3 regions of the Ruicaihuangia jiafui genome follow, and region 2 is predicted to be linked to each of the others. Evidence: predicted binding sites of a transcription regulator. Region 2 holds the regulator's gene; each other region holds the start of a gene.
The links. The regulator HrcA, encoded in region 2, represses chaperone genes, less so after heat shock. The targets are predictions, from matches to a motif close to TTNGCACTCGNNNNNNNCGAGTGCNAA.
Positions count from the first base shown of each region.

Region 1: a site for HrcA is predicted at 1,352-1,378, ahead of groL (chaperonin GroEL). Genes of this name have one in related genera too.
Region 3: a site for HrcA is predicted at 3,809-3,835, ahead of HCT51_RS14270 (Hsp20/alpha crystallin family protein). Genes of this name have one in related genera too.

Region 1 is NZ_CP061771.1:2,873,582-2,883,597, forward strand. It holds gene groL (chaperonin GroEL) at 1-1,311, opposite strand, end outside; gene HCT51_RS13910 (pyridoxamine 5'-phosphate oxidase family protein) at 1,493-1,909, shown strand; gene HCT51_RS13915 (GNAT family N-acetyltransferase) at 1,931-2,446, opposite strand; gene HCT51_RS13920 (DUF3048 domain-containing protein) at 2,464-3,516, opposite strand; gene HCT51_RS13925 (cold-shock protein) at 3,590-3,793, opposite strand; gene HCT51_RS13930 (LytR C-terminal domain-containing protein) at 4,045-4,611, opposite strand; gene HCT51_RS13935 (DUF3263 domain-containing protein) at 4,616-4,942, opposite strand; gene HCT51_RS13940 (heme/hemin ABC transporter substrate-binding protein) at 5,058-6,161, shown strand; gene HCT51_RS13945 (HtaA domain-containing protein) at 6,174-6,920, opposite strand; gene msrB (peptide-methionine (R)-S-oxide reductase MsrB) at 7,069-7,470, shown strand; gene HCT51_RS13955 (nitroreductase family protein) at 7,470-8,012, shown strand; gene HCT51_RS13960 (DMT family transporter) at 8,039-9,031, opposite strand; tRNA gene HCT51_RS13965 (tRNA-Thr) at 9,056-9,129, opposite strand; gene HCT51_RS13970 (DsbA family protein) at 9,173-10,016, opposite strand, start outside.
Region 2 is NZ_CP061771.1:1,960,026-1,970,041, reverse strand. It holds gene lepA (translation elongation factor 4) at 1-1,546, shown strand, start outside; gene HCT51_RS09345 (DUF1990 family protein) at 1,549-2,253, shown strand; gene hemW (radical SAM family heme chaperone HemW) at 2,253-3,479, shown strand; gene HCT51_RS09335 (DUF4870 domain-containing protein) at 3,495-3,848, opposite strand; gene HCT51_RS09330 (DUF4870 domain-containing protein) at 3,872-4,255, opposite strand; gene hrcA (heat-inducible transcriptional repressor HrcA) at 4,460-5,488, shown strand; gene dnaJ (molecular chaperone DnaJ) at 5,488-6,591, shown strand; gene HCT51_RS09315 (16S rRNA (uracil(1498)-N(3))-methyltransferase) at 6,596-7,333, shown strand; gene HCT51_RS09310 (DUF4097 family beta strand repeat-containing protein) at 7,336-8,178, opposite strand; gene HCT51_RS09305 (response regulator) at 8,225-8,875, opposite strand; gene HCT51_RS18735 (sensor histidine kinase) at 8,863-10,016, opposite strand, start outside.
Region 3 is NZ_CP061771.1:2,931,928-2,941,943, reverse strand. It holds gene HCT51_RS14280 (NADP-dependent isocitrate dehydrogenase) at 38-1,252, shown strand; gene HCT51_RS14275 (heavy metal translocating P-type ATPase) at 1,388-3,334, shown strand; gene HCT51_RS14270 (Hsp20/alpha crystallin family protein) at 3,312-3,749, opposite strand; gene HCT51_RS14265 (FAD-dependent oxidoreductase) at 3,873-5,375, opposite strand; gene HCT51_RS14260 (FAD:protein FMN transferase) at 5,372-6,232, opposite strand; gene HCT51_RS14255 (FMN-binding protein) at 6,219-6,629, opposite strand; gene nagA (N-acetylglucosamine-6-phosphate deacetylase) at 6,690-7,829, opposite strand; gene purU (formyltetrahydrofolate deformylase) at 7,885-8,745, opposite strand; gene HCT51_RS14240 (MFS transporter) at 8,742-10,016, opposite strand, start outside.

The DNA of each region.
Region 1 (10,016 bases), 910 kb from region 2:
CTCGTCACCGACGAGCTCGGTCATCGCGCTGGTCTCGAAAGCGAGCTTGCCGGCCTGGATGAGGGCGACGCCACCACCGGCGACGATGCCCTCTTCGACGGCAGCCTTCGCGTTGCGGACAGCGTCCTCGATGCGGTGCTTGCGCTCCTTGAGCTCAACCTCGGTTGCGGCGCCGGCCTTGATGACGGCAACGCCACCGGCGAGCTTCGCCAGGCGCTCCTGCAGCTTCTCGCGGTCGTAGTCGCTGTCGGTGTTCTCGATCTCGGCACGGATCTGCTTGACACGGCCGGCGATTGCCTCGCTGTCGCCAGCGCCCTCAACGATCGTGGTCTCGTCCTTGGTGATGACGACCTTGCGGGCGCGGCCGAGCAGGTCGAGGGTGGCGTTCTCAAGCTTGAGTCCGACCTCTTCGCTGATGACCTGACCACCGGTGAGGATGGCGATGTCCTGCAGCTGAGCCTTGCGACGGTCACCGAAGCCCGGAGCCTTGACGGCAACCGACTTGAAGATGCCACGGATCTTGTTCACCACGAGGGTGGCAAGGGCTTCGCCGTCGACGTCCTCGGCGATGATGAGCAGCTGCTTGCCGCTCTGGATCACCTTGTCGACGATCGGCAGCAGGTCCTTGATGTTCGAGATCTTGCCGTTGACGATCAGGACGTAGGGGTCTTCGAAGACCGCTTCCTGACGCTCGGGGTCGGTGACGAAGTATGCCGACAGGTAACCCTTGTCGAAGCGCATGCCCTCGGTCAGCTCGAGCTCGGTGCCGAAGGTGTTCGACTCCTCAACGGTGACAACACCTTCCTTGCCGACCTTGTCAATCGCCTCTGCGATGAGCTCGCCGATTGCCGAGTCACCGGCCGAGATGGACGCGGTTGCGGCGATCTCTTCCTTGGTCTCGATTTCCTTGGCGCCCGAGAGCAGCTCAGCGGTGACCGCTGCAACAGCCTTCTCGATGCCGCGCTTGAGGCTGATCGGGTCGGCGCCGGCTGCGACGTTGCGCAGGCCTTCGCGAACCAGAGCCTGGGCGAGCACCACAGAGGTGGTCGTTCCATCGCCGGCGACGTCGTCAGTCTTCTTGGCGACCTCCTTGACCAGCTCGGCACCGATCTTCTCGTACGGGTCGTCGAGTTCGATCTCCTTGGCGATCGACACACCGTCGTTCGTGATGGTGGGGGCGCCCCACTTCTTCTCGAGCACGACGTTACGGCCGCGCGGGCCAAGCGTGACCTTTACGGCGTCGGCCAGAATGTTGAGGCCGCGCTCCAGGCCGCGACGGGCCTCTTCATCAAAAGCAATGATCTTTGCCATGTGTTTTTCTCGTTCTCCCGGACGTTTCTAACGCAAGTAATTAGCACTCAAACGCGAGGAGTGCCAATGTCAGTTTTAGCACTCTAGGGTGTCGAGTGCAAGACGGATGTCGCTGCGTGCGAGTAACGCTGACACTTCTCACTCGACTTGTTCCTCTCCGCCCGCCTGCGACAATGTACGGGTGACTGCGTGGAGACCCGATTGGGCGCACTTCCCCTCGCTCCTCCTGAACTTCTGGACTGAGCGGCACCTGTGCACTCTCGCCTCGCTTCGCGCCGACGGCAGGCCGCACCTCGTCCCGGTCGGTGTCGCTCTGGACCTAGAGGAACGGTGCGCCTGGGTGATCACCAACGAACACTCGCGCAAGGTCCAGCACGTAGCCGCCGACGACAGGGTCGCCGCATCCCAAGTGAGCGGGCGGCACTGGTCGACGATCGAGGGCACAGCCCGAGTCGTCACCGACGAGGTCTCAGTCGCTCGCGCCGTGACCTGCTACTCCGCACGCTATCGCGAACCTCGGCCAAATCCTTCCCGGGTCGCTCTGCGGATCGAGATCGACCGCTTTCTGATGTCCTCCGGCTTCATGCCGACCGGCTGAGCCGACGTGGCGATCCTCGGCTCATTCCACTCGGAACTTGAAACCGCGGTGCGACCCCACGAAACCCAGCCGCTCGTAGAAGCGGTGGGCATCCTCCCGCGCCTCATCAGAGGTGAGCTGCACGAGCGATGCACCGGTCGTTGGCGCTGCTGTCTCGGTGGCCCAGCGCATCATCGCTGATCCGATGCCGCTAGATCTGTGACTGCTCGCTACGCGCACCGCCTCAATCAGGAGACGAGTGGAGCCGCGCCGAGCCATACCCGGAATGCGGGTGAGCTGCATGGTAGCCACGGGTTCGTCGACCTCATCCACGACCACGACGAGGATCTCGTTGGAACGGTCTTCGATCAGTTCGCTGAGGGCCGCCTGATAGGCCGCAGTTGCGGACTCGTCAGCGGTGTCGCCTCTCGTAGCGCTGATCGGATCGTCGGAAAGGAGAATCATGAGCGCGCCGAGGTCGCCGTCCCGTGCGCGGCGCAGGGTGCACTCCCCCGTCGTAATTCTGAGCGCGATGGGAAGAGCCAGGGTCGTAATCACCGTCTCAGCTTTCGGGGTTACGGGGCGACGAACGCGACTGACCCCTGGGTGGGCACCAGCTCGACCCAGGAGTTGCCCGGCGCGAGCCGCACGGTCACGCCGTTGTCGTCGACCAGCTTGATCGTGTCGGTCTGCGAGTCCTTGCGCCAGGTGGCATGCACGGTGGCTCCCCCGGTGGACACCCACGCCTCGCCGCTGCCGATCAGCTCCGTCTTGGGGATGTCGGCGCTCACCGTCACGGGCACGCGCAGTACGACCAGGTTGGTGGCGGTCAACTGTGCACCGGTGTTGTCGGTGTCGGTCGCTCCGCCGGTCATGAACCGTCCCCACGCGCCGGTCGCGGCATCCCAGGCCCACGACGGCGTGCCGAGCGAGCCGAAGGTGAGGTTGACCCGGGCGGTGGGGGTGCCGTCCTTCGCCGCGGTGGACGAGGGGATGTCGAGAGAGAACGCGAAGTGCTGCTGCGGGGCCTTGAGGTCGTCATGCTGGGCGACCACCTCGCGCGCCTTCACGTGCACATTGTGCGGGGCCCGCTTGGCCGGGGAACGGAAGAAGGTGGTGGCGGTGTCGGCCTGACCGTGGATGGCGTTGTAGACGGGCGCGCTTTGCATCATGTTGACGAACCCCGGCTGTCCGCCGGAGTACGCCACGATGCCGCCGAGCGGCGAGATGATGTCGGGGTCCATCGGGCGGATGGAGCGCACCGGGCCGAGGATCTCGGGCACGGTCGAGTGCCAGACGCCGACGTATCGCGTCATCCCGCCCTCGACGAGTTCTTCGAACACGATGTCGGTCTCGTTCAGCCCGAACTGCGCGCGAGCCAGCGGGTGGTTGTCGATCTTCGCGGCGATCGACGGGTGATCCAGCGCGTCGCTCTGCACCGTCTCGCCGGTGAGCGGCGCGATCACCGTCGGCGCCGGAGCCTCATAGCTGGAGTCCCAGACCGGGCCGGCCGAGGCCGACGGCTTCGCCTTCGGTGGCTCGGTGGCCGAGCAGCCGGTCAGCAGGAGGACGCCGAGGCCAATGACCGCGATCGTCCGATGACGTTGTGAATTCCCCCATGCACGCACGAGGGAAAGACTAACGCCGTCCGAGACATCCGGACGGCGTTAGCGAGGCGTGCCTCAGGAATCGAATGGCTGATCAGGCCAGTCGAACGGCTTCCGCCTGCGGACCCTTGTTACCGGTGCCCACCTCGAAAACAACCTGCTGGCCCTCTTCAAGAACTTTGTACCCATTCATGTCGATGGCGGAGTAGTGGACGAACACGTCCTGTCCCCCGTCATCGACGGTGATGAAACCGTAGCCCTTTTCAGCGTTGAACCACTTCACGGTCCCATTCGCCATGTGTTACTCCCTGCTGTGTCCTGGCAGCGTGAGCACGAGTGAGCTCCGCCGGGTTGCGCGCAGAAAACTGCGTTCACCTTGCCAGATCACGACGCTGCGGGAAAGCATTACCATCACCGGGCTAGATGGGCGACCAATCCCAGATCGTAGCGGGAACCGCGGCAAAAGTAGAGGGTTATTGGGCCGATCTACCGGTAATTACCTGATTTATCGGCGAACGCAACAACCGCATCAACCCGGAACCGATTCCATCAGGATGTCGGAGGCGTGTAGTCGCTTCCGAGCACGATGGTGATGGGCGCTCCGGGGAACGCATCGGAGAGGCTGACCTCGGTCGCGCCCAGGGCCTGAGCAAGGCCACGCGCAATGCCCTCGTTCTCGGCGGCGCCGTAATACACGGTGGTCTTCTCGACGTTGCTCTCCGCCGTGTTGGTTCGCGAGCCGATTGGCCAACCAGCCTCCTCAAGCTGGTCGCCGACGTCGTTGGCGAGCCCCGACGTCGCCGTTCCGTTGAGTACCGTGATGCTGATCGTCGAGGCGTCGATCGTCGACGGGTCGGTGACCGGGTCCGCCTGCGCCTCGCCCTCGGCGGCGGGGGCCTCGTCCGGCGCCTCCTGGGCCGACAGCCCGGGCAGCGACACCGAGCCACCGAGCTGAGACAGCCCGAACAGTCCGGCGGCGGTCAACAGCACACAGGCGAGCGCCGCCCAGACGACAACGATCCAGCCGCGTCCCTTGCGAGGCGCGGCGCGGTGCGCGCCGACGCGGTAGAGGTCATCTGGCAGTTCGTCGAACTGATCTGTGGGAAGTCTCGCCATGGTCCTAAAGAGTGGAGTCGGGGTATCGCGCCGTGCGCGGTTCAAGGGATGCGGCGTCGAATACTCGAGCCGCTCTCGATCGCGTTCTGGCGTCCCTCACCCGGTGCAGTCGTTTGACGAGCATCGGATCGTGCTTCACCGCCGCTGGCGAGTCGATGAGGGTGTTCAGCACTTGATAGTACCGGGCGGCCGAGAGCCCGAATTCTTCGCGGATGGCCGCTTCTTTGGCACCGGGATGCCGCCACCAGTCGCGTTCGAACTCGAGGATGCGCGCGTCACGCGGCGACAGGTCGTTCGCCGTCTGCCCGGCCGGCTCAGGCTCTGCGCTCACTCTCGGTCCCTTCACAATCACGACTGATCCTAGGATGGCGCGGCTGAGCGCACCCCGCATGCCGAGGGCCTGTCGCATTACGCTGGTGGTATCCCCACCCGAAAGCCGAGTACCGATGCGCGCCCGTTTCCTGCTGTCCGCCACGGCGGCCGCGATAACGCTCGCCATGCTCACCGGATGCACCGGGGCCACCGCAGGCTCGGCGGCCCAATCGGTCACCCCGGTGTCTACCGCGCCGCTCGCCGAACTCGACACGCTGGAGGATCCGCATAGCTACCAGGGCGGATCGACCGCGGTGCTGCAGCAGTCCGACATCAGCCCGGTGCTCGAGGCCCCGGAGCAGGCCCTGCCGGTGACGGTCACCTCCCACGACTTGGGCGGCGACATCGAGATCACCGTGACCAGCGCCGAGCGCGTGATCGGCCTGGACATCGCCGGGTCGATCGGGGCCACCATCGCCGGGCTCGGGTTCGCCGACCGGCTGGTCGGCCGTGACATCTCCACCGCGTTTTCGGCGGTTGCCGACATGCCGGTCGTCACCTCGAGCGCGCACACCATCAACGCCGAGGCGGTGCTGAAGCTGCGGCCCGACCTCGTGATCACCGACGGCAGCATCGGCCCGATCGACGTCGTGCTGCAGTTGCGCGACGCCGGGGTCACCGTCGTGTTCGTCGACCGGGAAGCCAGCATCGACGGCGTCGCCGAGCTCGCCCGTCAGGTGGCGGCGGCGCTCGGTGCGACGGAGGCCGGCGAGCTGCTGGCCGAGCGCGTGCGCCAGCAGATCGACCAGAAGGTAGCCGAGATCGCCGCAATCGCGCCGCGCGACCCCGAGCAGCAGCTGCGCGTGCTGTTCCTCTACCTGCGCGGCACAGCGGGGGTCTACTACCTGTTCGGCGAGGAGTCCGGCGCCGATGTGCTGATCGAGGCGCTTGGAGCTCGGGATGTCGCGGGCGAGATCGGCTGGGACGGCATGAAGCCGATGACCGACGAGGCCCTGGTCGCCGCCAATCCCGACCTGATCCTGGTGATGAGCTCCGGGCTGGAGAGCGTCGGCGGCATCGACAGCCTGGTTGCCGAGATGCCGGCGATCGAGCTCACCACCGCCGGCCAGAACCGGCGATTCGTGGACATGGCCGACAGCGACATCCTGGGCTTCGGCCCACGACTACCCGACGTGCTCGACGCGCTGGCCCGCGCCATCTACGCGCCCGGGCAGTAGCGGGGCTGCGCTTCAGACCGCGGATGGCGCCCCGCGCCGCCGCAGCAGCGTCACGACGAACGCGATCGCAGCGAGCGCCGCCACCAGCACGAGCAGTCGCCACGGCAGCCACGGGAACGCCGCCGCGTTCTGCGGGCTGCATCCGGCCGGTGTCTGATAGCGCAACGTGATCGGGTCCATCGCGGTGCCCGCGTCGTAGGTGCCGAACGCGGCGGCGCCGTCCTCCAAGAGGGTCACCGGCACTCCGCTCAGGGTGACCTGCTCGCCGGCGACCTCGCGGGTGCCCTCCGACAGGCGCAGTTCGGCGAACTCGGTCTGCGGTGCATCCACCGGGTCGCCCGCCTGGGTGGTGCCCGAGACATCCACCAGCAGAATGGCGGTGTCGGTGTCGTGGATTTCGACCGTTGGGCTGGAGATCGTGGTGCTCAGGATGTCGCCGTGCCCGCTGAAGGTGACGGAACCGTCGAACCGCACCGTGCCCTGCCCGTCGCGGAACGCGCCGGTGCCGTCGCTCCACCGGAACGTGGGAGTCTCGTAGGTCGCCCCGTCGGCGACCGTCCATTCGCCGTTCGCGATGGTTCCACTGATGTACGAGCGGAACGACTCCTTGAACCCCCACTCGATCTCGCCGGCGGTGATGGCGCACGCGACGGCCGGCGTTGACGAGTCGGCGACGGCGGGCGGCGCGCCGAGTAACCCCGGTGCTGGGCCGACGGCCAGCAGACCGGTAAGGATTGCGCTCGACAGTGCGTGGATCACGAACGCGACTCCTGGTTAGCGTGATTTGTTAGGGTGGGCTAACCCTAACCGTGGCGCGCGGACAGCGTCAAAGACGTAGAAAGACGTGCGCGGGAACGATCCGCTGCCGTTTCGTGTTGAATGTCACGAGACTTAGAGGAGTCAGACCATGAACTACAAAGTGACGAAGACCGACGAGGAATGGCGCAAGGAGCTCAGCCCCGAGCAGTACGCCATCCTGCGGCAGGCGTCGACCGAACGCGCCTGGACCGGCGAGCTGCTCGATGAGGAACGCGCCGGCCTGTACGCCTGTGCGGCATGCGGCGCAGAACTGTTCAAGAGCGGGACCAAGTTCGATTCCGGATGCGGCTGGCCCAGCTTCTACGAGTCGATCAACCCCGACGCGGTGCAGCTGATCGAGGACAACACCCTCGGCATGCAGCGCACCGAGGTGCGCTGCGCGGCCTGCGGTTCCCACCTGGGACATGTGTTCCCCGACGGCTTCGGCACGCCGACCGGCGACCGCTACTGCATGAACTCGCTGTCGCTCAACTTCAAGGCCGCCGAATAGTGAGTCTCGCCGACGCGATGCTGCGGCGGCGATCCTGGCCCGCCGTGACAGACGCGGCCCCCACACACGACCAACTGGTGCCGTTGGTGGAGGCCGCGGCATCCGTTGCCGACCACGCGTCCCTGCGGCCGTGGCGGCTAATCGAACTGCGCGGTCACGCCAGGGTGCGCCTCGGCGCGGCGCTGGTCGAGGCCACCGGGCTCGAGGGGGCGGCAGCCGAGAAGCTCGCCGCCAAGCCGCTGCGGGCGCCGCTGCTGATCGCTGTGGTGTCGTGCCACAAGCCGAGCATCAAGGTTCCCGACTGGGAGCAGGATGCCGTGGCGGCCGGTGTCGGGCACGTGCTGAGCGCGCTGCTCGATGACGCCGGGTGGGGCGTGATGTGGCGAACCGGCCACCAGACCCGCACCGAGCCGGTCAGCCGGGTGCACGAACTCACGCCGAGCGAGACCCTGCTCGGCTGGCTCTACGTCGGAGGCAAGACCGACCGCATCCTGCCGCCGCGGCGGCCGTTCGACGCCTCGGAAGTGCTCTCCGAGCTCTAACTGCTACCGGGTGCGCGGCTGGGCCGCTACCGCTTGCGCGACTTGCTCGGCACGGCGGCGATGAGCACGGCCGCCAGGGTGAGGATCGCGCCGACGATGGTGAGCGGATGCACCGGAGCCGCGGCATCCGTCGGCACGACCAGATCAAGCAGCAGCGACATCACCAACTGCCCGGCGATCATGCCGAGCCCGAGCAGCAGCACTCCGGTGAACCGCACGACAATTGCGGCGCCGGCGACGAACACCACGCCGATCACGCCGCCGGTGTACAGCCACCACTCGGTCGGATACGCGTCGGGCCAGCCGTTTGCGGACACGCTGATCGCGGCCGCACCGATGAGCAGCATGGTTCCCACCGCGGAACTGATCAGCCCTGCAGTGAACGCGGATCCGCCGACCTGGTTCAGCTCGCCGTTGAGGGCCTGCTGGAACCCCTGACCCAGTCCGGCGATGAACGGCAGCACCAGCATCCAGATCGGGATGTCGCCCTGAAACTGTGGCGAAACCGACAGCACCACGGCGGCGAGCGCCAGCGCCGAGCCGATCAGCCGGGGCAGGGTGATCCGGGTGGCTGGCATGCTGCCGAGCCCGCTGCGGTCGATGCCCAATCCGCTCAGCACCTGCCCGCTCACCGCGGCGATCGTGAACACCGCGACACCGAGCACCGCGGCGGTGAGGCTTTGCGACGCGACGAAGACCGCGCCCGCGGCTCCGCCCATCGTGTACCACCACGGCATCCGGTTCGAGCGGATCGCCCGCCAGATCGTGGTGAGGCCGCGCCGGCCCGGAGCCCACACCGGCAGCGCCGCGACCATCAGCAGCATGCCGCTGCCGAACGAGATGAGCGCGGTCAGGTAGCCGTCACCGAGCACCTGGCCGAGGTCGCCGTTCACCTTGGACTGCACTGCCAGCATCGCCCCGAACGCCACGGCGAGCGCGACGGCGACAACCACTCGCGCGCGCTTCGGCGGTGCCGTTCGGGCGGGCGTGGTCGGCGAGGACGATCCGGCGGAGCTCACCGAATCACGGTACAGCGTAGAGAGAGCCCCTTGTCGGATTCGAACCGACGACCCCCGCTTTACAAGAGCGGTGCTCTGGCCAACTGAGCTAAAGAGGCGAATAGACCAGCCCAGCTTACCGGGCGTGGCACGAGTGGAACGTTACCCGGCCGGAACCGGAGCCGGCGTCTCGCTGGTCATCTTGTTGAACATGCTGCCGACCTGCTGCGACACCACCTGAGCGAACTCCTGCGCGTCAAACGGGAAGCTGTACTCGTACTTCACACCGTTCACCAGGATGGTGGGGGTGCCCTTCACCGACTCGATGTCGCTGTTCGGAATAGGTCCGTTCAAGGCCCGCGCCGTGGCATCCTTCACCCACGATTCAAACTGCACGTCTTCGATGCAGGTGTTGATCTTGGCAGCGTTGTTGCCAACTCCCGCGGCTTTGACAAGGTCGATCAGCTGCTCGTCGGTGAGGCCGGGCTCGCCCTCCTTAGGCTGCTTGTCGAACAGGGCGGCGTTCACGGCGAAGAAGGAGTTCGGCGAGTAGTTCGCCACGCAGGCGGCGGCATTGGCGGCGCGGGTCGAGTACTGGGTCGCGGCCGACTGGCTGTCGAGCAGTGAGATCGGGTGGATCTCGAGCGTGGCGGCGCCTTCGGCCAGCCAGGCGGCGATCTGCTTGTTGTTCTCGGCCTCGAAATCACCGCAGTACGGGCACAGATAATCGACATAGACGCGGATGTCGATGACATCCGCCGGATTCTCGCTGGCGGGCTGCGGGGACTGGTCTTCCTTGAGCCCGGCGGTGGTCACGGCCTCGAAGTTCTGCCCGATCTTGATGCCGTCGCTCAGCATGTTGCGCGGGCCGGGCGCGGCGGGACGGGCGGAGTTCACGATGATCAGCGTGACCGTGACGATGATCGCCACCGCCACGAGCGCGAGGCCGCCCTGCAGCAGCCACCGGTTGCGGCGATCGTTTTTCTTCTGCTGGAGCCGAAGCTGG
Region 2 (10,016 bases):
GTCCCGCTCGCTCGCCGCCTGCGAGGGTGCGATCCTGCTCGTCGACGCGGCGCAGGGCATCGAGGCGCAGACCCTCGCGAACCTCTACCTGGCTCTCGAGAACGACCTCACCGTCATCCCGGTGCTGAACAAGATCGACCTGCCCGCGGCCGACCCGGAGAAGTACTCGAAGGAGCTCGCCAGCCTGATCGGCGGCAGCCCCGACGACGTGCTCAGGGTCAGCGGCAAGACCGGTGCAGGCGTCGAGGAACTGCTCGACCGCGTGGTCGAGCTGATCCCGGCGCCGCAGGGCAACAAGGATGCCCCGGCCAGGGCCATGATCTTCGACTCCGTCTACGACTCCTATCGCGGCGTCGTCACCTATGTGCGGATGATCGACGGCCAGCTCTCCCCGCGGGAGCGCATCCAGATGATGTCGACCAGGGCCACTCACGAGATCCTGGAGATCGGCGTGAGCTCACCCGAACCGACGCCGAGCAAGGGGCTCAGCGTCGGCGAGGTGGGCTACCTGATCACCGGTGTGAAGGACGTGCGCCAGTCGAAGGTGGGCGACACCGTCACCACCGCGATGAAGCCGGCCACCCAGGCGCTGCCCGGCTACACCGAGCCGCTGCCGATGGTGTTCTCCGGGCTCTACCCGATCGACGGCAGCGATTACCCCGAGTTGCGCGAGGCCCTCGACAAGCTGAAGCTGTCGGACGCCGCGCTCAACTATGAGCCCGAGACATCCGTCGCCCTCGGTTTTGGATTCCGCTGCGGCTTCCTTGGACTGCTGCACCTGGAGATCGTCACCGAGCGACTCAGCCGCGAGTTCGACCTCGACCTGATCACCACCGCGCCCAGCGTGATCTACCAGGTCACCACCGAAGACAAGAAGACCGTCGAGGTGACCAACCCGTCGGAGTTCCCCACCGGCAAGATCCACGCGGTCACCGAGCCGATGGTGCGGTCGGCGATCCTCGCGCCCAAGGACTACGTCGGCACGATCATGGAGCTGTGCCAGAGCCGGCGCGGCACCCTGCTCGGCATGGACTACCTCGGCGAAGACCGGGTGGAGATCAAGTACCGGATGCCGCTCGGCGAGATCGTGTTCGACTTCTTCGACCAGCTGAAGTCGAAGACCGCCGGCTACGCCTCGCTCGACTACGAGCCGGACGGCGACCAGGAGGCAGACCTCGTGAAGGTCGACATCCTGCTGCAGGGCGAACAGGTCGACGCGTTCAGCGCCATCGTGCACCGCGACAAGGCATACGCCTACGGTGTGATGATGACGGGCCGGCTGCGCGAGCTGATCCCGCGCCAGCAGTTCGAGGTGCCGATCCAGGCCGCCATCGGCGCCCGGATCATCGCCCGCGAGTCGATCCGGGCGATCCGCAAGGACGTGCTCGCCAAATGCTACGGCGGTGACATCAGCCGCAAGCGCAAGCTGCTCGAGAAGCAGAAAGAGGGCAAGAAGCGCATGAAGATGGTCGGACGCGTGGAAGTGCCGCAGGAGGCCTTCATCGCGGCCCTCAGTGGCGATGTGGAGAAGAAAGACAAGAAGTAACCATGCGACGCGCATCTCACCAGCCCTCGAACGTCACCTACGGCGCGATCGGCGGCACGCAAGCCGACGACCTGCTGACCTACCCGCCGACGGGCTTCCGCGCGGCGCACTACCGCACTCGCATCGGGCACGGCGACGCCCGATTCGAGGCGGCTGTTGAGCAACTGCGCACCTGGCAGCTGCACAAGTACAGCGGCATCGAGGTGCAGGTCGACGAGGTGCCGCCCGTCGATGAGACGTCGTACACGCCGGTCGGGTTCGACCAGGCGGGTAAACCGGTCGTTCCGGCCGCCCCGGTCGAGACGGCCGAGATCGAGTACACCGCCGACGGTGCGCAGCTGGCGACCCCGGGGACGACCGCGACCCTCACCCTGAAGGCGCTGGGCATCCGCTGGCAGGCGCCGGTGCGGGTGGTCTTCTTCGTCGAGGAGCCGCACCGCCGCGGGTTGGCCTACGGCACTCGGGACGGTCATCCGCTCACCGGCGAAGAGAGCTTCGTCATCGACCAGACCGACGACGGATCAGTCTGGCTCGACATTCGACTGTTCTGGCGGCCGTCCACCTGGTACTGGTGGGCTGCGTACCCAGGCCTGGTCGTGCTGCAGCGGATGTACGTGAAGCGTTACCTCAAGGCGCTGGTGGTGGCAGCGGACGCGGCGCCCCCGACCGATGCGACACCGACCGATCTGACATCGAGCGTCGACTGATGCCCAGCGCCCTCCCTCTCGCCGATCCGGCACCACCCGACGGACTGCTGCCCGCCTCCGTCGCCGAGGGCGCCGACGCCCGCAACTTCGGCGTGTACCTGCACGTGCCGTTCTGCCGGGTGCGCTGCGGATACTGCGACTTCAATACCTACACCGCCACCGAGCTGCGCGGGGTGAAGCGCAGCGACTACGCCGCGCAGGCGGTCACCGAGATCGCCCTGGCGCAGACCGTGCTCGACCACAGCGGTGTACCGGCCCGCCCGGTGTCCACCGTGTTCTTCGGCGGCGGAACGCCCACGCTGCTGCCGGCCAGCGACCTGATCGAGATGTTCCACGCGGTCGTCGACACCTGGGGGCTGGTGCCAGGGGCCGAGGTCACCACCGAGGCGAACCCCGACTCCGTCGACCTGGACTACCTGCAGGCGCTGAAGGCCGCCGGGTTCACCCGGGTCTCCTTTGGCATGCAGTCGGCGGTGCCGCACGTGCTGGCAACCCTCGAGCGCACCCACGATCCCGAGCGGGTTCCGCTGGTGGTGCAGTGGGCGCGGGAAGCCGGGCTGCAGGTCAGCCTGGACCTGATCTATGGCACACCGGGGGAGAGCCTGGACGACTGGCAGCGGTCGCTGGAACACGCCATCGCCCAGCAGCCCGACCATGTCTCCGCCTACGCGCTGATCGTGGAAGACGGCACAAAGCTGGCCAGACAGATCAAACGCGGCGAGGTGGCCGCCCCTGACGACGACCTGCAGGCCGACATGTACGAGCTTGCCGACCGGATGCTGGCAGAGGCTGGGTTTGACTGGTACGAGGTGAGCAACTGGTCACGCACGGCCGAACACCGTTCGCGGCACAACCTGAGCTATTGGCAGGGTGCGGACTGGTGGGGCGTCGGGCCCGGCGCACACAGCCACGTCGGCGGCGTGCGCTGGTGGAACGTGAAGCATCCGGCTGCCTATGCCGACCGCATCCTGGGCGGGCAGTCACCGGCCGCCGGACGCGAAACGCTCGACCCGGAAACGCGGCGGGTGGAGCGGGTGCTGCTGCGCTCCCGCATCCGAGACGGCCTGAGCACCGGCGAACTCACCCCCGCCGGCCGAGTGGCCGTTGCCGGCCTGATCGCCGATGAACTGGTGGACCCGGCTGCCGCCATCGCCGGGACCATCGTGCCGACACTGCGCGGCCGACTGCTGGCAGACATCGTGGTCAGACGCCTGCTCGGCGACTGACCACGTGACGAGCCCCTACTTGACGAACTGAATCGTCAACGGGTACACGTACATCTGGCCGCGGTTGGCCGCCACCGCCGCGAGGATGCTGAACACCACGACGACGATGAACACCGCCCCGAGGATGAGAAATCCGATCAGGATGACGCTGGTGATTCCGCCGATGAAGCTCGCCAGAAGCATGGTGAGCTGGAAGTTCAGGGCGTTGCGGCTGTGTTCACGCACAAACGGCCCGCGGTCCTTGAGTACCAGGTAACCGATCAGGGCCGGCACGAAGCTGAAGAAGATCCCGCCGATGTGGATCAGGGTTGCCCACATCTTTTCATCGGCTGGGCTCAGTTGCTGCTGCGATTCATAAGGGTTGGACATGCCCTCATTAAAGCAGTCGGCTGCTACTTGATGAACCGGATGTTGAACGGGTAGCGGTACGCCGTGCCATCCTTCGCCGATACGAAGCCGAGGATGGAGAAGATCACGCCGGCGACCCAGACCAGCCAGGTGGCGTTCCAGATCAGCAGGCCGATCACGAAGAAGAGCAGGATGGCGCCGAGGATCCAGAGCGCCACGTAGGCCAGCACCAGCGTGATCTGGAAGTTGAGCGCTTCCTTCGCCTCCTGACGGGTGAACGCGCCGCGATCCTTGAACACCAGGTAGATGATGAGGGCGGGCACAAAGCTCAGGATGCCGCCGAGGTGCGCGAACGACGCCCACTGCTTGTCCTCGGCCTCCGTCAGCGGAACCACGGGCTGTGCCGGCTGTGCGTTGGGGTCAGTCATGGTGGGTGCCTTCCGGTTGAGCAGGGAATCGCTTCGGTGCGCTCCGAACGCCCCCGGATGGGGGTGTGGCGGCGATCAGTCACAAGCTAGCGCCTCGGCTGTGTCGTGGCAATCACCGCCACGCGCTTCCTCGCGGTAGAATTGGCAGTCTCCGATTGGGAGTGCCAGAGGGGCACGGGAGTGAGCGGCGAAGGATGGTGAGACATGGCTTCTGAACGCAGTCTTGAAGTGCTGCGCGTGATCGTGCAGGACTATGTCGCCTCGCGCGAACCGGTCGGCTCGAAGTCGATCGTGGAACGGCATGCGTTTGGGGTGTCGGCGGCGACGATTCGCAACGACATGGCGCTGCTGGAAGAAGAGGAACTGATCACGGCGCCGCATACGTCGTCGGGCCGGATTCCCACAGACAAGGGCTACCGGGTCTTCGTCGACCAGTTGGCCGACCTCCAGCCGCTCACCAACGCCCAGCGCACCGCCATCGAAACCTTCCTCGGCCAGTCCGCAGACCTCGACGACGTGCTGTCGCGGGCGGTACGGCTGCTGTCCCAGCTGACTAGCCAGGTGGCGCTCGTGCAGTACCCGTCGTTCTCCGCGGCCCGCGTCCGGCACGTGGAACTGGTGCCGATCGGCTCAACCCGGGTGATGAGCGTGCTGATCACCGACCGTGGCCGCGTCGATCAGGCCGTGATCGACATTGCGGAGGCACCCGATGAGGTGTTCCTCGGCGAGCTGCGGGCCAAGATCAACGGTGCGATCGTCGGTAAGTCGCTGGCAGAGTCGACCGGGCTACTGGGCTCGCTGACCGACCGGTTCTCGCCGGAGCGCGCCGGCGTGGTGGCCCAGGTGGCGAACAGCCTGATCGAACAGGTGGCGGCCAACCGCCACGACCGGCTGGTGATGGCGGGCACCGCCAATCTGGTGCGCACAGAGGAAGACTTCAGCGGCAACCTTTATCCTGTGCTCGAGGCCATCGAAGAACAGGTGACCTTGCTGAAGCTCTTCCATGAAATGGGAATCGACCCGAGCACCGTCACGGTGAGCATCGGGCGGGAGAACGCGGAATTCGGGCTCGCCGACGCCTCGGTGCTGACCAGCGGCTACGCGTCATCCGAAACCGGCCTCGCGCGTCTCGGCGTGCTCGGGCCGACCCGCATGGACTATTCAAACAATATGGCAGCTGTACGGGCGGTAGCTCGCTACCTCTCGCGGCTGCTCGGTGAGGAAACCAGGTAGTGGCAGACCATTACGACGTCTTGGGCGTCGATCGCAACGCAAGCCCCGACGAGATCAAGAAGGCCTATCGCCGCCTTGCCCGGGAATTACACCCCGACGTGAACCCCAGCCCGGACGCCTCGGAGCGGTTCAAGCTCGTCACGCACGCCTACGACGTGCTGAGTGACCCGCAGCAGCGCCAGCAGTACGACCTCGGCCCGCAACCGAGCTTCGGCGGAGCCGGCTTCGGCGGGTTCGGCGACATCTTCGAGACCTTCTTCGGCTCGGGCGCCGGCGGCGGTCGCGGTCCCCGATCACGCCGCGAGCGGGGACAGGACGCCCTGCTTCGGGTCGAGGTCGACCTCGACGAGGTGGTGTTCGGCACCAAGCGCGACATCGAGGTGGACACCGCGGTGCTCTGCGAGACCTGCAACGGCTCATGCTGCGCGCCGGGCACGTCGCCCGTCACCTGCGACATCTGCCACGGCACCGGCACCATCCAGCGCGCGGTTCGCAGCCTGCTCGGCAACGTGATGACGTCGAACCCGTGCGGCACCTGCCGCGGCTACGGCACCGTCATCCCGAACCCGTGCCCGAGCTGCGCCGGCCAGGGCCGGGTGCGCGCCCGTCGCACGATCTCCGTCGACATTCCGGCGGGCGTCGACACCGGCGTTCGGCTGCAGATGCCGGGCCAGGGCGAGGTCGGCCAGGCCGGCGGCCCGCGAGGCGACCTGTACCTCGAAATCAAGGTGCGCCACCATGACACCTTCAGCCGCAACGGCGACGACCTGCTCGCCACCCTCGAGGTGTCGATGGCAGACGCGATCCTCGGCACGTCGACCACGCTGCAGACCCTCGACGGTGACGTGGCTATCGACATCAAGCCAGGCACGCAAAGCGCCGAAGTGATCACGATCAAGGATCGCGGCATCACGCACCTGCGCGGTGTCGGCCGAGGCGACCTGCGCATCGGTGTGCAGGTTGTCACGCCGATGAAACTCAACCGCAAGGAAGAAGACCTCATCAGGCAGTTCGCGCAGAAGCACCGGCAGGAGCCGCCGAAGTTGGCGCACTTCCAGCAGGGTCTGTTCACCAAGCTGCGCGACCGGTTTCTGAACATCTAGCCCGGTGGCGCACTTCTACCTGAACGAGGCGCTCCAGACGGCAGTCGTCGGCGGCACGGTGGAGCTGACCGGCGCCGAGGCGAAGCACGCCGTCACGGTGAGCCGGATGCGGGTCGGTGAACAGTTGTCGATCGGCAACGGGACCGGCCTCGTCGTCAACGGCGAAATCACCGAAGCGGATGCCGCGCGCCTCGCCCTGCGGGTCGAGACGGTGACCGAGCTGGCGCCGCCGACCCCGCGGCTGGCGCTGGCGCAGGCGCTGGCCAAGGGCGACCGTGACGAGCTCGCCGTGCAGGCCGCCACCGAACTCGGCATCGACGCGGTGCTGCCGTGGGCCGCGCAGCGCTCGATCAGCCGGTGGGAGGGTCAGAAGCTGGCCAAGGGCCGGGAGCGGTGGGCCAGCATCGTGCGGGAGGCGACCAAACAGTCGATGCGCGCCTGGCTGCCCGAGGTGACCGAGCTGCACTCCACCAAGCAGCTCGCCGCCAGACCCGAGCGGCTGATCGTGCTCGACCCGACCGGGGAGATCGCGCTCACCGAGCTGTTCCGCGATGGCGGCGGGCCAGACGAGCGCGACCTGCTGCTCGTGGTGGGTCCGGAGGGCGGGATCGCCCCCGCCGAACTCGACCTGCTGCGAGCCGGCGGGGCGTCGGTGGTTCGCCTTGGCGAGCACGTGTTGCGCACGTCGACCGCCGGCCCCGCGGCGGTCGCCGTGCTGAGCGCCATGCTGGGGCGCTGGTAGGGCTACCGGTTCAAGATTCGGATGTCGCCCGCCACCGACTCGAAGTGGTAGACCCGCTCCGCATTCGGGTCGCTCGGTACGTCGATGGTCACATTGCCGGCCACGGTGTCGGTGTTGATCCGGTACTCGCCGTCGGGAAGCACGACTTCCTGATTGCCGGCCACCGAGGAGAACCGCAGCTCATCGGGCAGCTCGGTCAACTCGACCCTCACATCGCCGGCCGTGGAGTCCACGGTCAGCTCGGTGGCCGTGAAGTCATCGATACGCACGTTGCCGGCGGTCGACTCCAGGGTGGCGACGTCGGCGGATCCGACGAGATCGAGGTTGCCGGCGGTGAGTGAGACGGTCACATCGGCGAAGTCGCCGTCAACGCTCATGTTCCCCGCGGCGCTCGTCAGGTCGAGCGACAGCGAGCCATCGTTCATGGCTTCCGGCAGTACCAGGTCGATCGTGGACGAGTCGCTGACGCCCCACGGCCAGAAACCGAACGGGAAGAACCCGCCACGGCTGTTCGCCACGATGCGCAGTTCATCACCGCGCACGCCCTGCTCGAAGGTGACCGCCCGGTTGGAGTCGGTTTGGTCGAACGTGATGGTCGGCTCATTGACATCCGCGAAGCTGACATCGACATCGCTGGCGTCCGCGTCGAGTCGGATCGACTCGAACGATTCACCTACCTCGTAGGTGCCGGACGCGTCGGTGCGGGTCAGCGCGGTCACGATGTTCACGATGACGGACGCGATCAGCAGCAGGAGCAGCACCGAGCCGATCACGATGAGCGTCGTGCGCAACGCATGCGACTTGCGCGGGGTCGGCTGGACGGGCGCTGGTACCTGGGTAGACATGGCGATTCTTCCTGTTTGGGGAGGTGAGGGTGTGCGGCCGGGCGGCCTAGCGGGCGCTCTCGAGGTAGCGCAACACGGCGAGCACGCGGCGGTTTCCGCTGTCCTCGGCGGGCAGGTTGAGCTTGCTGAAGATGGCGGTGATGTGCTTTTCCACTGATCCTTCGCCGATGAACAGTGCGGCGGCAATGGCCTGGTTCGAGCGGCCTTCCGCGACGAGTTTCATCACGGCGTTCTCCCGTTCGGTGAGCCGCTCGAGGCCGTCGGTGCGGCGGGAGCGGATCACGATCTGCGAGACGACTTCGGGGTCGAGCGCCGTGCCGCCGGAGCCGACCCGGTCAACCGCGGAGAGGAACTCGTTGACGTCGGCGACGCGGTCCTTCAGCATGTAGCCGAAACCGCTGGTGCCGCCGGCGATGAGTTCGCTGGCGTAGCGCTCCTCGACGTACTGGGAGAGCACCAGCACCTTGACCTCCGGGTTCTGGGCACGCATCAGCGCGGCGGCCCGCACTCCCTCGTCGGTGAACGTCGGCGGCATCCGCACGTCAACGATTGCCAGGTCTGGCGCGTGTTCGTTCACGGCGGCGAGCAGGGCGTTGGGTTCGTCCACCGCGGCCACCACCTCATGTCCGGCATCGGTGAGCAGCAGTTCAAGGCCGGCTCGAAGCAGAACCGAGTCCTCGGCGATTACAACACGCATGGCACCTCCACAGTGACGATGGTTGGGCCGCCGGTCGGGCTGTCGACCCGCAGCGAGCCGCGGGCGGACCGCACCCGATCGCGCATGCCAGACAGGCCGCCGCCGGCCGGCGGAATGGCGGCGCCACCCCGGCCGTTGTCGGTGACCGTGGCCAGGATCCGACCGCTCTCGTAGGTCACGTCGACGTGGCAGAGCGTGGCTCCCGAGTGCTTCGCCACATTGGTGAGCGATTCGGCGACGGTGAAGTAGATGACCGCCTCAATCTCGGCCGGCGGCCGTGACGGCAGTCGGAACGACACGCTGGTCGGCACCACACAGCGGGAGGCGAGCGCTGACAACGACGCATCCAGGCCGCGGTCGGTGAGCACCGCAGGGTGGATGCCGCGCGCGAGTTGCCGCAGGTCGGTGATGGCGTCCTTGGCGTCCTCGTGCGCCCGCTCCACCAGGGCGAGGGCAGCGGCCGGGTCGCTCTCGAACTTGTTTCGCGCCATCCCCAGGGTCATCGCGACGGAGACCAGCCGGGGCTGCACCCCGTCGTGCAGGTCGCGTTCAATCCGCAGGCGCTCCGAGGTGGCGGCGTCAACCGCACCCTGACGGGCATCCGCCAGGGTTTCGATGCGCTGTTCCAGTTCGTCGACCACCGGCGGCCCGAGCAGGGGGGCGAGGATCGACCGGTCGAAGTGCCCGGCGAAGTAGATCAGCAGCGGCACCGCGCCGATCAGGATGACGCCGATGATGATCGCCCAGGGTCGTCCGGCGGCGCCGAGCCAGTCCTGCAGCACCGGGACCAGCAGCGTGAGGCCGGCCGGATCCTCGGACGGGTAGATGATGAGCAGCACAGCGTTGACGACCGCCCACACCGCCAGCATGAAGACCAGATAGCCGAGCACCGCGCTGACCAGGTGGTGCAGCATGATGCGCCAGGTGCTGACCGTGGTGAGGTCGAGCGCGGCCTGGCTGAACGGTCGCCGCCAGCCGGTCATCGACGACGGCTTGCGCGGTGCGGGTGCGATATCGAGGCCGTAGATCGCGTTCGCGCGCAGCCGTTCGACGGTGCCGGTGAACCGGGTCAGCAGCGCGGCGGCGAAGATCAACAGGATGCCGATGCCGAGCACGGGCAGCAGGGACACCCCGGTGATCA
Region 3 (10,016 bases), 970 kb from region 2:
TTGTAAGATTGGTGCGGCTCAACGAGAGGAAGCACCAGTGGCAAAGATCAAGGTCGAAGGCACCGTCGTCGAACTCGACGGCGACGAGATGACTCGCATCATCTGGCAGAAGATCAAGGACAGCCTGATTCACCCGTACCTCGACATCAACCTCGAGTACTACGACCTCGGCATCCAGAAGCGTGATGAGACGAACGACCAGATCACGATCGATGCCGCTCACGCGATTCAGAAGCACGGCGTCGGCGTCAAGTGCGCCACCATCACCCCCGACGAGGCTCGCGTCGAGGAGTTCGGCCTGAAGAAGATGTGGAAGTCGCCCAACGGCACGATCCGCAACATTCTCGGCGGCGTGATCTTCCGCGAGCCGATCATCATCTCGAACATTCCGCGCCTGGTTCCCGGCTGGAACAAGCCGATCATCATCGGTCGCCACGCGTTCGGTGACCAGTACCGCGCCACGGACTTCGCGTTCAAGGGCAAGGGCACGCTCACGGTGGAGTTCACGCCCGAGGACGGCTCGGAGCCGATGAAGTTCGAGGTCTACCAGGCCCCGGGCGACGGCATCGCGCAGGTTCAGTACAACCTGGATTCCTCGATCCGCGACTTCGCACGCGCCTCGCTGAACTACGGCCTGACCCGCAACTACCCGGTGTACCTGTCGACGAAGAACACCATCCTGAAGGCCTACGACGGTCGCTTCAAGGACATCTTCCAGGAGATCTTCGACGCAGAGTTCAAGGAGCAGTTCGACGCCGCCGGCCTCACCTACGAGCACCGCCTGATCGACGACATGGTCGCATCGGCGATGAAGTGGGAGGGCGGCTACGTCTGGGCCTGCAAGAACTACGACGGCGACGTGCAGTCGGACACTGTGGCGCAGGGCTTCGGCTCGCTCGGGCTCATGACCAGCGTTCTGGCCACGCCAGACGGCAAGGTCGTTGAGGCCGAGGCGGCTCACGGCACGGTGACGCGTCACTACCGTCAGCACCAGCAGGGCAAGCCCACCTCGACGAACCCGATCGCGTCGATCTTCGCGTGGACCCGTGGCCTCAACCACCGCGGCAAGCTCGACGGCAACCAGGAGCTCATCGACTTCGCGTCGACGCTCGAGGACGTCGTCATCAAGACGGTGGAATCCGGCGCGATGACGAAGGACCTGGCGCTGCTGGTTGGACCCGACCAGGCGTACCAGACCACCGAAGAGTTCCTCAACACGCTGGACGAGAACCTCAAGGCGCGCCTGGCGTAAGCCACGCACCGCAACGAAGGGCTGGAGCGGATGCTCCGGCCCTTCGTCGTTTCCGTCAGGGCGCGGGCGACCAGCGGCCGGGCCGTAAGCCCGGCCTCACTGGAACCGGCGTGCGCCGAGGCGTGAGAATGAAGCATGGCCACCGCCCGCACAGTGCTGCGTCGCTACCCGATCGTGGCACTGACCGTCGTCGTGGGCGTCGTCGGGCTGGTGCTGTCGATGACGGATGCCGCGGCCTTCGTGCCGTGGATGATCAGCCTGTTCGCGCTCGCCGTCGCCGCCCAGCAGGCCGTCCGGATGCTGCGCTCCCTGGCCCGCGGCGAGATCGGGCTCGACATCCTGGCGGTCACCGCGATCCTGGCCACGGTCGCGGTCGGCGAGTACTGGGCCAGCCTGGTGATCGTGCTGATGCTCTCCGGTGGCGAGGCGCTCGAGGATTACGCCGCCGGCCGCGCCAAACGCGAGCTGAACGCGCTGCTGTCGCGAGTGCCGCAGCAGGCACACCGCATGCTTGGCGACACCCAGACCGAGGACATCCCGGCCGAGGAGGTGGAACCAGGCGATCTGCTGCTCATCCGGCCGGCCGAGATCGTGCCGGTCGACGGGCAACTGGAGAGCGCGGCCGCGACGGTCGACGAGTCGTCGCTGACCGGGGAGAGCCTTCCCGTCGACCGGCACCGCGGCGACCTGCTGCTCAGCGGGTCGGTGAACGGGCCCTCCGCCGTGCGGATTCGCGCCACCGCCCGCGCCGCAGACAGCCAGTACCAGCGCATCGTCGCGCTCGTGCAGGAGGCGTCGTCGAGCAAGGCGCCGATCGTGCGCCTCGCCGACCGCTACGCGCTTCCGTTCACCCTGCTGGCATACGCGCTCGCCGGGGTGGCCTGGTGGGTGTCCGGTGACCCTCATCGATTCGCCGAGGTCTTAGTGGTGGCCACCCCGTGCCCGCTGCTGATCGCGGCGCCGGTGGCGTTCATGGCCGGCATGAGCCGATCGGCGAAGGCCGGCATCGTGGTGAAGAACGCCGGAACGCTCGAGAAGCTGGCGCGCGCCCGTACCGTGGCCTTCGACAAGACCGGAACCCTCACGCACGGCACCCCCACCGTGCTGCGGGTGACCCCGGCAAACGGGTACAACGTCGACGAACTGCTCACCCTGGTGGCATCCGCCGAGCAGTATTCGTCGCACGTGGTCGCGGCGTCGCTCACCGAGGCGGCGGTGCAACGCGGGCTGGTACTGAGGTCCGCGACATCCGCCCGCGAAGTCGCGACCAACGGCGTCGACGCCGTCATCGACGGCACCGATGTGGTGGTGGGCAAGCCTGCCTTCGTCGCCGCCCGCACCGTTCCGTTCGCGCGGGTCGCGCTCGGCGCCGGCGAGATGGCCGTCTACGTCGGAATCGGCGACCGGTACGCCGGCTCGATCGTGCTGCGCGACATCCTGCGCGCCGAGGCCGGACCCACCCTCGCCGCGCTCGCCACACAGGGCGTGCGCAAGACCATGATGCTGACCGGGGATGTCGCGTCGACCGCCCAGCACATCGCCGATGAGATCGGCATCACCGATGTTCAGGCGGAATGCCTACCCGAAGACAAGGTGCGGATCGTGAAGGCCGCCCAGCCGCGGCCGGTGATCATGGTCGGCGACGGGGTGAACGATGCGCCGGTGCTCGCGGTGGCCGATGTCGGCATCGCAATGGGGGCGAAGGGGTCGACGGCGGCGAGCGAGTCGGCCGACGTGGTGATCCTGCTCGACGACCTGTCGCGGGCGGCGCGGGCGGTGGACATCGGCCAGCGCACCGTATTGATCGCCCTGCAGAGCATCTGGATCGGCATCGCGCTGAGCGTGGTGCTGATGGTGATCGCCGCGTTCGGGCTGCTGCCGGCCATTGTCGGGGCGTCGCTGCAGGAGGTCGTCGACCTGGTGACCATCCTGAACGCGCTGCGGGCGCTGACGCCGGGCCGCAAGTCGCGGACCGTGCTCGGTGGGATCGCTCCGCGCGGAACGCAAAACGGCCGAAGCCCGCAGGCTTCGGCCGTTTCGGTGATCAACGATCGGCCGGCTACTCGGAAGCCTCGACCGTGATCTCCTTCTGCTGTTCGGACATGTTCGGTGCCGTTACCTCGATCTTGCGCGGCTTGGCCTTCTCGCTGACCGGAATCATCACGCTCAGCACGCCGTTGTCGTAGTGCGCGCTGATCTTATCTCGGTCGATGCCGTCACCCAGGGTGAGCTGGCGCAGGAACGATCCGCCCATGCGCTCGCGGGTGATCCACTTGACGCCCTCCTGGCCGCGGACGGTGCGCTCGGCGCGGATCGTCAGCAGCTGGCCATCGACGTCCACATCAACCGAGCCCGGGTCGATGCCCGGCAGATCAGCGGTGAGCACGTAGTGGTCGCCTTCGCGGTAGAGGTCCATCGGCATCACACGCGGACTGCGGTCGAGCAGCGTGCTGGTGACGCGGTCCAGGTCGCGGAATGGGTCAAAGTACATGGCCATTGTTCACAACTCCTTCTGTACGCCAGAGTTGAGTCCCTTCGACTCAACTAATTCGAATATTAGCACTCGGGTCAGGTGACTGCTAAGTCGCAGAAGCTCAGAATTTGCTGAAATTTGGGCCGCTCAGTACCCGGAAAACAGGTCGGTGCGGATGCGCTGCACCCGGGCCGCCCGGAGTGTGGCACGCACGCCGTTGACGAAGTTCGGAGACCCGGAGACGTAGGCGGTCCGCTCCGCGGCATCCGGAACCGCCGCCAGCAAGCGCTCGGCGGTGAGATGACCGGAATCGAGGTATTCCCAGCCGTCCGGCAGCGCCGGGAACGTCTCGGGCGCGACCACCAGCACGCGGGCACCGGATGCCGCCAGCCTTGGCGCGAAAGCCAACTCATCGGGCGAGGACACCGAGTAGACCAGCACCGCGTCGCGCCCGCTGCTGCCGGCCAGCTGGCCGACGAACGGGGTGATGCCGATGCCGCCGGCCAGTAGCAGCAGCTTCGTCGACGGGTCGTGCGGCAGTACGAAGTCGCCGCCGATCGAGGTGGCCCGCACCGTCTGGCCCGGCACCAGATCGAGCAGCGCCAGCTTGAAGCTGCTCGACGGCTGCGAGAAGCGAACCCCAATGGTCAGCCGATCCGGCGTCGCCGAGGTGATGCTGAACGGGCGCCGGGAGCCGCGCAGATCGGCACGGTGCGGCAGGGTGAGCTCGACGTACTGCCCGGGCAGGAACCGCGCGGGCCGACCGGGTGCGAACGAGAACTCCCACGCGGTGGGGGTGAGCTGCTGGCGGCCGAGGTATTCCAGCGGCAGCCCGCGGCGCTGCCCGAACCCGAAGGCGATCAGGTTGCCGATCACGAGGGCGAGCTCCGGGGTGGAATACATCGACCCGATCTGGAACGGAATGCTGAACAGCAGGGCGGTGACCACCGCCACCAGCAGTTGCTGCCAGCGGCGCGGCGGCAGGGTGAGCGGCTCGCTCAGCATGAACCCGGCGAGGAACACCACCGGGAACGAGGTGAACGCGCTGCCGATCGCGCTGACAGGGTCGAGACCGAAGGCCACCAACCGGATGACGATGACCGCCACGGCCACCACCACGAAGACGACGCCGACCGTGACCTTGCGAGTACGCCACAGAATGAGGAACGCGCCGATCGCCGTCACCGGCAGCAGCCACGGCGTCGCCACCCACCAGACGCTCGCGTTCAGCTCGGTCAGCGTTACCACCAGGGCGCCGATCGCAGCCGGATTCACGATGTGCCGTCCACGCCAGGCCAGCACGAACTTCGAGGCGCTGGCGATCACGCCGGCGAGGGCGAGGGAGCCCAGCTGGTCGGGCGAGGTGGACGGGAAGAACAGGAAGAACAACAGCAGGGCGGTGATCGCCGAGGACAGCAGGTGCGCGCGGGCGCGGAACAGCCGGGCGAACAGCCAGCCGGATGCCACCGTCGCGGCGAGCGACACGACGACACTGGTGAGCAGCGAGACGGGCTCGAAGCCGAGCTGGCCGGTCAGCGCCAGCAGCATCGCCGCGAGCACCAGCACCGTGAGCGCCGCGGTAATCAGCACGTACATGCTCACCCGGCCCAGCTGCCGGTCAAGCCACGCCACCAGCCCGGTACCGTTCACGCGAACACCTCTCCTGTCAGGTTCTGCGACCACTCCACATGCCCGTCAGAGAACATCCGAACGTGCTCGAACTCGAACGAGCGCAACCGGTCGGCGTCTCGGAAGAATAACGCCGTGGCCACGCCGTCGGCGACCAACGCGCTGTCGGCAATGGCCCAGGTGGCGATCACCCGCCGGGTCGGCAACCCGGTGGTGGCATCCAGCACGTGGTGCAGCCCATCGCCCCAGGCACGCCGGTTGCTGGCCGACGCGCAGATCGCCCGGCCGCTGAGCGTCACCACGCCGATCGCCTTGCTCGGATCCAGCGGATGCTCGAGCGCGACGCGAATCGAGTCTGAACCGGTGTGCCGGATGTCGCCGCCCGCGTCGACCAGATGTTCGGGTATCCCGGCCGCCGTGAGCAGCCGCCCGACGATGTCGACCAGGTAGCCCTTCCCGGCGGCGCCGATGTCCACGCTGACCGGGCGCACCGTAGTGAGGTGCGTGCCGTCCCAGGCGATGGCGTCTTCCCAGCGCGGGGCGGGCACCGGCGGCCCCGACGGGCGGAGGCTGTAGTCGCGGTCGTAGCCGAGGGTCTCCAGGGAACGACCGATCAGCGGCGACACCGCGCCATCCGTCGCCTCGTACAGATCGCGGTAGAGCTCGAGCAGCGGCGTGGCGTCATCCGGCAACTGCCAGCGCCCGGGCGTCTGGGCCATCCGGGCCACCAGGGAGTCGGTGCGGAACCGGGACCAGTCGCGGTCGAAGCGGTCGATGCGATCGTGCAGCGCGGTGATGACGGCCGGCGGCAGCGGATCGGGGGTGTCGATCTGCCACCGGGTGCCGATGGCCTCGAAGCTGAGGCTACCCGCGGGCATCGGCCTTGATCTGCTCGATGGCGTCGTTGAAGCCGCCACTGGTGAGGCTCGAACCGGACACCTTGGTCACCGACAGCTCATCGAGGTTCTTGCCGACCACGTGATCGGCGATGCCCTGCACGAACCGGCCCTGGAACTGCTCGGTGTTCGGGTTCGTCGGGTGCGAGGTCACCGCCACGTCGGCAACGACGCCGCCCTCGAGGGTCACCGACACATCGATCGTCTCGGTGCCGTTCGGTGACACGTACGAGCCGGTGGCCGAATACTCGCCGTCGGCGTAGTCGTTCTGGGGGGCCGGATCTTCGGCCATCGCGCTGCCGTCTGCTGCGCATCCCGTGAGGGCGCCGACGAGGCCGACTCCGGCGAGAGCGGTGATCAGGGTACGCGAGGGTCGCATGCAGGGTTCCTTCCGACGGGGTTCCGTGAGTAAAGCTTCACAGCGCTTCCTTGGAGAACCCTATGCGGGGGAGAGCAGTACGCCGTTCGCCCAGACCTGCTGCACCTGCCAGCTCGCATCCAGCAGCACCGCGTCGGCGGCGTAGCCGGGGGCGAGGATGCCGAACCGGTCGTCGACCCCGATCGCGCGGGCTGGTGTGCGGGTGAGCGCCTCGACCGCGGCGCGGGGGTCGACGCCCACCCGGTTGACGGCGGTGCGCAGCGCGGCGTCCTGGGTGAGGGTCGAGCCCGCCATGGTGTCGGTGCCGGAGAGCACGGCGAGGCCGTCGCGAACCGTCACGTTGAGCGATCCCAGCCGGTAGTGCCCGTCTTCAGCGCCGGCGGCGGCCATCGCGTCGGTGACCAGGGCCACCCGGCCCGCCGCCGACAGGAACGCCAGGGACGCGACATCCGGATGCACATGCAGTCCATCGAGGATCAGCTCGATGATCACCCGGTCGTCCTCGAACGCGGCGACCACCGGCCCCGGCGACCGGTGGTGGATGCCGGGCATGGCGTTGAAGGCGTGGGTGAGCATGCGGGCGCCATGATCGAACGCCGCGCGGGCCTCGGCCGCGGTGGCTTCGGTGTGCCCGATCGCGACCGTGATGCCCGCCTCGACGAACAGGTCGATCACGTCGAGTGCGCCGGGAAGTTCCGGGGCGACGGTGGTTTGCCGGATGCTGCCGTCGCCGGCGGCGATCAACTCCCGGGTCACCTCCACGCTGGGGCTCAGCAGGAAGTGCGGGTTGTGCGCGCCGCGCCGCGACGGGGTGAGGAACGGACCCTCCAGATGCGCGCCGAGCACCAGGGGGTCGGCGGCGGCGATCTCGGTGATGGTGCGGAGGCTGGTCTCCACCGCGGGCAGCGGGTTGGCGACCAGGCTGATCAGCGAGCGGGTGGTGCCGCGGATGCGGTGGGCGGCCAGGGCGGCGCGGATCTCGTCCGGGCCGTTGTCGAAGCCATGCCCTCCGCCGCCGTGCCCATGCAGGTCGATGAACCCCGGTACCAGCCACAGCCCGGCGGCGTCGATGCGTTCGGTCGCGGGTGGTGGGGTGCCCTGACCGGTGGCGGCGATCGTGTCACCGTCGAAGAGAAGCCAGAAGTCCTCGGCCTCGCCCTCGGCATCGAGTTTGCGGGCTCCGCTGATCAGGGTGCTCATGGCGTCAGCTTAAGCCCGCTCCCGCGCGCCACTGGAGCGCCCGGCCGCCGCGCCGCTACTTGAAAATGATGGTGCGGGCGCCATCCAGCAGCACCCGGTCTTCGGCGAACCACTTGACCGCCTGGGTGAGGGTGCGCGACTCCTCGTCCTGGCCGATCGCCATCAGCTGCGACGGGGTGCGCGAGTGGTCGACCCGCACCACGTTCTGCTCGATGATCGGCCCCTCGTCGAGGTCGCTGGTCACGAAGTGCGCGGTGGCCCCGATGAGCTTCACCCCACGGGCGTGCGCCTGCCGGTACGGGCTCGCCCCCTTGAACCCTGGCAGGAAGGAGTGGTGGATGTTGATCGCCTTGCCCTCGAGGGCCGCGCACAGTTCGGGGGAGAGGATCTGCATGTACCGGGCCAGCACCACCAGTTCGATGTCGTTCTCGGTCACCACTTCGAGCACCCTCTGCTCGAAGGCGGCCTTCTGCTCCGTACCCTTCACCGGCGCCGACTCGAACGGCACCCCGTAGAAGGAGGCCAGCTCCTGCAGATCGGGGTGGTTGCTCATCACCAGCGGGATGTCGACGGCCAGCTGCCCGGCGCGCTGCCGGAACAGCAGGTCGTTCAGGCAGTGCCCGGCGGTCGACACCAAAACCAGGGTGCGCAGCGGGCGGCCCACCACGTCGAGCTTCCAGGTCATGTCGTAGCGTTCGGTCACCGGCACGAGCGCCGCCTCGAACTCGCCACGGCTCGCCGCCGACTCGACCTGCAGTCGCATGAAGAAGCGGCCGGTGTCGTCGCTCGAGAACTGCTGCGACTCGGTGATGTTGCCGCGGGCCTCAACGACGGCGCCACTGATGGCATGCACGATTCCGGGCCGGTCATCGCAGACGAGAGTGAGGATCCAGTGGGAGTGGGAAGCGTCGGTCACGGCTCAAGCGTATTGGCAGCCGACGGGTCGCCGTGCCGCGGGTGGGCGGCGGCGCGGCGGGCGATCAGCCAGACGCCGAACGCGGATGCCGCGAACACCGCGGCCAGCACGGCCCAGCCCCACGGCCCGTTGCTGACCGCGACGATGAGCGCGAATGGCGCGATCAGCGAGCTGACCGAGAACGCCATCGTGAACACGCCCTGGTACGCGCCGGCCCGGCGGACATCCGCCAGCTCAAAGCTGAGCCCCCAGCTGCCCGCGGTCGACAGCACCTCGGCGAAGGAGTGCCCGATCATCGCGACCACCAGCAGCGCGATGGCGAACGCGACCGGTCCCGCGCCGGAGAGCGCGTAGGCGCCGCAGGCGGCGACCATCAGCGCGCCGGCGATGGCCATCGCGCGGCCGGCCTTGCGCACGTCGTGCGTGCCACGACTGAGCGGAATCTGGAACGCGATCACGATCACCGTGTTCAGTATCAGCAGCGCGGCCACCAGCGCGGCCGGCGCGTCGGTGCTGCCGACGATCCAGAGCGGCAGGCCGATGTCGGCCAGGCCGAACTGCAGGCCGAACAGCGCCGACAGCGCGGTGAGCGCCAGGTAGCGGCGGTCTCGGTATGGCGAGACGCCGGTGGATGCGGCATCCGCTCGCTCACTGGATGGCTCGATTTTCGGCGCGTCCACCCGCTCCGGCAGCCGCAGCAACGGCAGCGACCCGAGCGCCGCGGTCAGCCCGGCGAGCGCGAGGGTGATCCGGAACGCGGCATCCGTGCCGATCAGCAGCGGCACCGCGGCGATAGCCGAGCCGACCGCGATGGAGATGTTCGTGGCGGTGTGCATCGCGGCCCGGCCGCCGACCCTGGCCCTACCGACCAGGCCGCGGGCGATGACCGCCGAGCGGGTGGCGGAGCCGGCCTGGCTGGCCGCGGTGACCAGGCACGCCACCAGCAGCACCGAGACGAAGTCGGAGGTGAACGCGTACGCGCCGAGGGCGAGCCCCTCCACGATGCCGAAGGCGAGGGTCAGTCGGCGGGCGCTCATCCGGTCGGCGAGATGACCGCCGAGAGCGGATGTCGCGACCCCGACGCCGCCGGAGATGGTGAGCACCAGCGCGATCTGCACCGCGGACAGCCCCAGGATCAGGGTGAAGAACAGCACGGTGACGGCGAGGAACACGCCCCGGCCGAGCTTGGAGATGAACGTCGACGCCAGCAGCGCCCGCAGCACCGGGTCGGATGTCGCGACCGACAGGCGGGCGCGGAATGAGGTCTGCTG